Regions from separate parts of the Kluyvera sp. genome, predicted to be linked through region 2. Evidence: predicted binding sites of a transcription regulator. Region 2 holds the regulator's gene; the other holds the start of a gene.
What was found. The regulator PurR, encoded in region 2, represses purine synthesis genes. The targets are predictions, from matches to a motif close to CANGCAAACGTTTGCNTG.
Positions count from the first base shown of each region.

Region 1: the regulator PurR is predicted to act here: its motif matches at 2,400-2,417, upstream of glyA (serine hydroxymethyltransferase).

Region 1 is NZ_CBDKZX010000002.1:27,930-32,146, forward strand. Features, by position in the region: gene cadC (lysine decarboxylation/transport transcriptional activator CadC) at 1-881, opposite strand, end outside; gene hmpA (NO-inducible flavohemoprotein) at 1,018-2,208, opposite strand; gene glyA (serine hydroxymethyltransferase) at 2,535-3,788, shown strand; gene ACW14G_RS01110 (DoxX family protein) at 3,906-4,217, opposite strand, start outside.
Region 2 is NZ_CBDKZX010000055.1:5,600-9,816, reverse strand. Features, by position in the region: gene ACW14G_RS16495 (MFS transporter) at 82-1,248, opposite strand; gene cydH (cytochrome bd-I oxidase subunit CydH) at 1,409-1,498, opposite strand; gene purR (HTH-type transcriptional repressor PurR) at 1,793-2,818, shown strand; gene punR (DNA-binding transcriptional activator PunR) at 2,822-3,748, opposite strand; gene punC (purine nucleoside transporter PunC) at 3,861-4,217, shown strand, end outside.

The sequences.
Region 1 (4,217 bases), on a different contig from region 2:
AGATCGCGCTGAATAGACACCAGGTTTCCGTCGGTGACGAAATAACGCTTATCAAGCATCTTTGAACTGTCGGCGTTATCCACCAACAGTACCGACATAAAGCACTGCTGGGCGCGGTAGTGACGCTGGTTGACGAAGCTGATGGTCAGCGTTTTCCCGGAACTGCTGGGTTCATTGACGTTGTAGTTGGTTTTGTCATGCACCATAAAAGTGGAGTAGGTATTCAGCGAGGTGGTGATCAGCGTTCCCAGCCCAATGGCGTAGGCCTGCTGTGATACCCAGTTATTGCACGATGCGCCCGGCTCAAAGCGTACGTCGATGTCGCGCGGGTTCAGCAACAGATGTGAGCGGGTGATCTGCGGATGGGGACGAATGACGGTCAGTAACACCATCGCTATCAGCACGCCCAACGAAAGCAGGAAGGCAAACTGAGTCCAGACGTTGGAGTACCAGCGGCGTTTCGCTTTGAGTCGCGGGGCTGCTGACGCGTTTGCCGGCGCGGCCGTGGGGGCTGGCGAAACGACCGGTGCCTCAGGTGTTTGATTCTCTTCTGTTTCATCAAGCCAGGTGACTTCAGCCGTGAGCTGATAGCCGCGTTTGGGAACGGTAATAATATAATCAATGTGCCCATCGTCGCCGTCACGCAGCGATTTGCGCAGCTCAGAAATGCTCTGGGTGACCACATGGCTGGTCACGATGTTACGCATCCAGATGTTATCGATCAGTTCATCACGGCTCAGTACCTCCCCCGGATGCTGGGCAAAGTACATCAGCAGATCGATTAATCGCGGTTCCAGAGTGAGGTGTCGGCCTGCGCGGCTGATTTGATTAATAGAAGGCGTGATCAGCCATTCGCCAACGCGTACAACCGGTTGTTGCATATAAATGAATCGCCAAAGGATAAAAAATGGGACAGGAGATTAATCATAACACAATTCGCTGTCCGGTTTTTTGACCTTGCAGAGCGTACGATGGGGGAGGAAGACGGGCAAAATATGCCCGTCTGGAAAGAAAAGATTACAGTACTTTATGCGGACCGAAGCATTCATAGTGAATACGATCGCTGCTGACGCCTAGCGCCACTAACTGTTTAGCCGCGTGCTGCATAAAGGCAACCGGGCCGCAGAGGTAGAACTGCATCTCTGGGTTCTGTAGATCCGCGGCCAGTGGTTCCAGCGCCATCAGCCCTTCGCCATCAAAAGCGGCGGCTTGACGGTCTGCCTCGGTAGGCGCGCGATACCACAGGTGTGAAGTGAAATGCGGCAGCTCTGCGCCCAGCGCGTTGACTTCATCGGCAAAGGCGTGAACCTCGCCGTTTTCCGCGGCGTGGAACCAGTTCACCTGCGCCGGATGATGATTCTTCGCGAGCGTATCGAGCATCGCCAGCATCGGTGTCTGGCCGACGCCGCCGGAAATGAGGGTCACCGGCGTTTGTGGCGATACGTTGAGGAAGAAGTCGCCAGCCGGCGCGGCCAGATGGACAATATCACCTTCTTTTGCCTCGTTATGCAGCCAGTTTGATACCTGGCCGCCATTTTCGCGCTTCACCGCAATGCGGTAACCCTTGCCATCTGCCTTGCGGGTCAGTGAATACTGACGAATTTCCTGAAACTCAAAGCCCTCGGGCTTCAGCCATACCGCCAGATACTGGCCCGGTTGGTAATCCGCTACCGGCTGGCCGTCTACGGGTTCCATTTCAAAGCTGGTAATCAGCGCGCTGCGCGGGGTTTTCTTCACGATACGGAAGGCGCGGGTGCCTTCCCAGCCACCGGTTTTGCCGGCGTTATCCTGGTAGATCTCTGCTTCACGCTTGATAAACACGCCTGCCAGTACCCCGTAGGCTTTGCCCCACGCGTCCAGCACTTCCTGGCCCGGGCTGAACATCTCATCCAGAGTCGCCAGCAGGTGTTCGCCGACAATGTTGTACTGCTCCGGCTTAATCTGGAAGCTGGTGTGCTTCTGGGCGATTTTCTCCACCGCCGGCAGCAGGGCAGGGAGGTTTTCAATATTGCTGGCGTAGGCGGCAATGGCATTGAACAGCGCTTCACGCTGATCGCCGTTGCGCTGGTTGCTCATATTAAAAATCTCTTTCAGCTCCGGGTTATGGGCAAACATCCGGTCATAAAAGTGGGCAGTAAGCTTTGGACCGGTTTCGACCAGCAGCGGAATGGTGGCTTTAACGGTGGCGATAGTATGAGCATCAAGCATGGCAGGTCTTCCTTTCGTGTTATTAATTGTTGCATGTTAAATGCATCTTATAAAAATACCCCTGCTTTGTAAATGGTTCTTTGTTTTAATGGGGTCTCCTGGTTACAACATGAATAATTCGCATCACAATCCTGAAAAGAAATCCGTTTGCGCCCTGAAGCGCTTTATTGCTCAATCCCTTGTGTGGCTTGAAGGTAAACGTTTGCGTAATTTCGTTTGTCAAGACCTGTTATCACAGAACTAATCAGTTATACTGTGGGCCGTTGTCCAACAGGACTGCCTTTTTCAGGTCAAAATTTTATTGTTAGCTGAGTCAGGAGATGCGGATGTTAAAGCGTGAAATGAACATTGCCGATTATGATGCCGAACTGTGGCAGGCTATGGAGCAGGAAAAAGTACGTCAGGAAGAGCACATCGAACTGATCGCCTCCGAAAACTACACCAGCCCGCGCGTCATGCAGGCGCAGGGTTCTCAGCTGACCAACAAATACGCTGAAGGTTATCCTGGCAAGCGCTACTACGGCGGCTGCGAATACGTTGATGTCGTTGAGCAGCTGGCTATCGACCGCGCGAAAGAGCTGTTCGGCGCCGACTACGCTAACGTGCAGCCGCACTCTGGCTCTCAGGCTAACTTCGCTGTTTACACCGCGCTGCTGCAGCCGGGCGATACCGTTCTGGGTATGAACCTGGCGCAGGGGGGCCACCTGACTCACGGCTCCCCGGTCAACTTCTCCGGTAAACTGTATAACATCGTCCCTTACGGTATCGATGAGTCCGGTAAAATCGACTATGACGAAATGGCAAAGCTGGCCAAAGAGCACAAGCCGAAGATGATTATCGGTGGTTTCTCTGCCTACTCCGGCGTGGTTGATTGGGCAAAAATGCGCGAAATCGCTGACAGCATCGGCGCATACTTGTTCGTCGACATGGCGCACGTGGCTGGCCTGATTGCCGCTGACGTGTACCCGAACCCAGTTCCGCACGCTCACGTTGTTACCACCACCACCCACAAAACTCTGGCGGGTCCGCGCGGCGGCCTGATCCTGGCGAAGGGCGGCGATGAAGAGCTGTATAAAAAACTGAACTCTGCTGTTTTCCCAAGCGCGCAGGGCGGCCCGCTGATGCACGTGATCGCCGGTAAAGCAGTAGCGCTGAAAGAAGCGATGGAGCCGGAATTCAAAGTCTACCAGCAGCAGGTTGCGAAAAACGCGAAAGCGATGGTAGAAGTGTTCCTGAACCGCGGCTACAAAGTGGTTTCTGGTGGTACTGAGAACCACCTGTTCCTGCTGGACCTGGTTGATAAAAACCTGACCGGTAAAGAAGCTGACGCAGCCCTGGGCCGCGCTAACATCACCGTGAACAAAAACAGCGTCCCGAACGATCCGAAGAGCCCGTTCGTGACCTCCGGTATCCGTATCGGTTCCCCGGCTGTTACTCGTCGCGGCTTCAAAGAAGCGGAAGTGAAAGAGCTGGCTGGCTGGATGTGTGACGTGCTGGACAACATCAATGATGAAGCCACCATTGAACGCGTGAAAGCGAAAGTGCTGGATATCTGTGCACGCTTCCCGGTTTACGCGTAAGCGTGAATCGTGTGATGTGAAAAAGGCCGCGTACGCGGCCTTTTTTTCTGCCCGATGGCACTACGCTTATCAGTCCTACTCGTAGGCCTGATAAGCGTAGCGCCATCAGGCAAACCATCAGCGCTTATCTAACGAAATTTTCCCCGGCCCGACAATTGCCAGCAGCAGGAACGCCCCCGAGATACTGATATTTTTGTAGAAGTTAATCATATTTGGCATCACCGCATCGCCGGTCATGTTCCAGTAGTGGTGGCCAATCACCGCCGTCCCCAGCGTATAGAACAGAAAAATCACCGCCAGCGGACGCGTAAAGAACCCCAGAATCACCAGAATAACGGCGGGAACTTCCATCACGATCGCGATGATAGCCGCCAGCGCCGGCATCGGTGTGCCGATGGAGGCCATGTACTGCACCGTGCCGTCGTAGTG
Region 2 (4,217 bases):
GTAGCAAAAAACCCAGCGTCGCAAAGCTTCGCCGGGTTTGATTGATTAACGCAGAGGGAAACGCCTTCTGCGTTTTTTTGTTTACTGGCTGGCGAAGGCCTCTTCACCATGACGACGGCCGCTCATGAACACCACCAGCAGGGCCAGCGCGGCGACAATCGCCCCCATCACCGGCACAAAGCTGTAGCCCAGACCACCGGAAATCACCGCCCCACCGGCCACCGCACCCAACGCGTTACCCAGATTAAACGCCCCAATATTGACCGACGATGACAGCCCCGGCGCTTCGTGCGCCACACGCATGACACGCATCTGTAACGGCGGTACCACGGCGAAGGTTGCCGCGCCCCACACCACCATGCTGAACGCGGCACCGACCTGCGTTTGCGCAAGGAACGGTATGGCCAGCATGATAGCCATTAACAGCAGCAGGAACCCCTTCAGCGTGCCGCTGACTGAACGGTCAGCAAATTTGCCACCGAGGTAGTTACCGATGGAGAACCCAACGCCAATCAGCACCAGCATCAGCGTAATGAAGCCCGGCGTCGCATCCGTGATCGTACGCAACACTGGTGAGATATAGGTGTAAAGCGTAAACATCGCGCCAGCGCCGAGTACGGTGGTCAGCAGTGCGGAAAGCACCTGTGGGCGCACCAGCACCGACAGTTCACGTTTCACATCAGGTTTTTCACCCGCCCCGCCCTTCGGCAAGGACAACCACAGACCGATAATAGCGATAATCCCCAGTCCCGCAGTCGCCAGGAACGACATACGCCAGCCGATTGTTTCACCCAGCCAGGTTGCCGCCGGTACGCCGCCAATATTGGCGATCGTCAGGCCCATAAACATCGTCGCCACGGCGCTGGCCTGCTTATGCTTCGGCACCACGCTTGCCGCTACCACTGAACCCAGGCCAAAGAACGCACCGTGGTTCAGGCTGGTAATAATGCGCGACAGCATTAAGGTGGTGTAGTCCGGCGAGATGGCCGACAGCACGTTGCCAAGGGTAAAAATGGCCATCAGAAAGATCAGCGCGTTGCGGCGGGCACGATGAGAAAGCAGCAGCGTCATCAGCGGCGCACCGACCATCACGCCAACCGCATAGGCGCTAATCAGCATACCGGCAGCCGGGATCGAGACGTCAACGCCCTTTGCGATGACCGGCAGTAACCCCATCGGCGAGAATTCGGTGGTCCCTATGCCAAAAGCGCCAATGGCCAGCGCGAGTAAGGGAAAATTGATTTTCATGCAAAAGCTCCGATTGGCCGCACGACAGACGCGGCATGGCAATATAGGGCAAAAGCATGACATTAATCACAGAAAAGCAGAAGTGTACAAAACAGCAAAAGATTATTGCTAATTTGCTAACAATCAGACATGAGGGCGCGAACGCCCCCTCATGGAAGAATCAATGCAGAACAGCGGTAAGTCCAGCAGCGACGATCAACGCCAGCACAATAACGGTCGTGGTGAGTGACATCTTAAGTTCGGTACTCATCAATTTTTCTCCTTTTTATGACCACAGCAAAACTGAGCTCACTCATTTTTGCACAGATAATCGTAAAAATCTTCACAGATTTAGCAGGATGTTGGTTTTTGCTCTTCCACTTTGCGTCCGGATACGTCAAAATTCGACGCTTATTTATAAGCGTACCGGCCATTGACCCCCTCCTGTCGTCCTGTATCGTTTTCCTGGCGAACCGCAATCTACAAAATTGCGTCAGGGTGTATAAAGGCAAACGTTTTCGTTTCGAGTTTATCAGGGGCAGGCCAGGGTCTGGAGTGAGATGGAATGGCAACAATTAAAGATGTAGCGAAGCGCGCAAACGTTTCCACTACAACCGTATCACATGTAATTAACAAGACGCGTTTTGTCGCCGAAGAGACGCGGGAAGCGGTGTGGGCAGCGATTAAAGAGCTGCACTACTCCCCAAGCGCCGTTGCCCGTAGCCTGAAGGTCAACCACACCAAATCGATTGGTTTGCTGGCGACCAGCAGCGAAGCGGCCTACTTTGCTGAAATTATCGAGGCCGTTGAGAAAAACTGCTTCCAGAAGGGCTATACCCTGATCCTTGGCAACGCGTGGAACAATCTCGAGAAACAACGCGCCTACTTGTCAATGATGGCGCAAAAACGCGTTGATGGCCTGCTGGTGATGTGTTCCGAATATCCGGAATCCCTGCTCTCAATGCTGGAAGAGTATCGCCATATTCCAATGGTGGTGATGGACTGGGGCGAAGCCAAAGCCGACTTTACCGACTCGGTCATCGACAACGCCTTCGAAGGCGGCTATATGGCGGGTCGTTATCTGATCGAACGCGGCCACCGTGATATCGGCGTCATTCCTGGCCCGCTGGAACGTAACACCGGCGCAGGACGCCTGGCTGGCTTTATGAAGGCCATGGAAGAAGCGCAAATCAATGTTCCGGCAAACTGGATAGTCCAGGGTGACTTCGAGCCGGAGTCTGGCTATCGCGCTATGCAGCAGATTCTCTCCCAGCACCCGCGCCCTACCGCTATCTTTTGTGGCGGCGACATTATGGCCATGGGCGCGCTTTGCGCCGCCGATGAAATGGGGCTGCGCGTGCCGCAGGATATTTCGCTGATCGGGTATGACAACGTGCGTAACTCACGTTTCTTTACCCCGGCGCTGACCACCATTCATCAGCCGAAAGACTCACTTGGTGAGACGGCCTTCAATATGCTGATGGATCGTATCGTCAGCAAGCGCGAAGAGTCGCAGTCGATTGAGGTGCATCCGCGCCTGATCGAGCGACGTTCCGTGGCCGACGGCCCGTATCGCGATTACCGTCGTTAAGGGTTAACTGTGGGCGTCCTGAACGGGCGTCCGCAGCCACTCATCGTTTAGCGTCTCGCTATCCCCCAAATATTCCAGCAGCCAGCTTAATGCCGGCGACGCTTCGCTCTGTTGCCAGGTCAGACAACAGGCTGCATCCGGGAACGGATTCTCCAGTTCCAGCGCAACCCACTCTCCGCTTTCCAGCCACGGCTGCGCCAGATGTCCCGGCACCATCGCCGCACAAAGTCCGGCAGAAATACAGGTCTCCGACGACGACCAGTCCGGCACCACCACCCTCTTCTGGTTATCAAGCAGCCAGGTCGTTCGCTTGGGTAGCGACCGTGAGGTGTCTTCCCGCACCAGCGACGGCCAGTTGCGCAGCACGTCATCGCTCAGCGGCCCGTCCATCTTCGCGAGCGGATGCGTACTGGCCACCACGCAGTGCCAGTTGAGCATGCCCATGTCGCGAAAGGCAAAACGGCCACCAACCGGGATGGCCTGCGTCGCGCCAATCGCCAGCTCCACGCGCCCATCCGCCAGCGCATCCCAGACGCCGTTAAACACTTCCTGATAGACAATCAGTTCGACGTCGCTGAAGTGGCGATAAAAATCGACAATCAGCTGACGGGTGCGCTGAGGTTTCACGATGTTATCAACGGCAATCGCCAGCTGGCCGCGCCAGCCGTTGGCAATCTGCTGACACTGTTGACGGGTGATCTGCATTTTTTTGATAACAGAACGCCCTTCTTTAAGAAACCATGCTCCCGCAGGCGTTAATTCAACATCCCGATGGCGACGTTCAAACAACGGCACCGCCAGCCATTCCTCAAGCTGTCGCACCGTATAGCTTACTGCAGAGGGCACCCGGTGTAGCTCCTGCGCCGCGGCGCTAAAGCTACCGTTGCGCGCGACCGCATCAACCACTTCCAGAGAATATTCAGACCACATTTTCTGCCTGCAAAAAATTTGAATCCATGCCTCAAATATTAGCGTTTCACAACAGGGAATGCACTCTCTACACTCAGCGGCACAGTGTGAACTACGATAAAAAAGGCAATTTATGCAACCTGGGAAAGGATTTTTAGTCTGGCTCGCGGGACTGAGCGTGCTGGGCTTCCTGGCTACCGATATGTACCTACCGGCGTTCGCCGCCATTCAGCAAGACCTGCAAACGCCGGCATCCGCCGTCAGCGCGAGCCTGAGTCTGTTCCTCGCGGGTTTCGCCGTGGCGCAGCTACTGTGGGGGCCGCTGTCTGACCGCTATGGCCGTAAACCGATCCTGCTGGCCGGTTTGACCATTTTTGCCATCGGCTGCCTTGGCATGCTGTGGGTTCGCGATGGTACCACCCTACTGGTGCTGCGCTTCGTGCAGGCGGTTGGCGTTTGCGCCGCCGCGGTGACCTGGCAAGCCATGGTT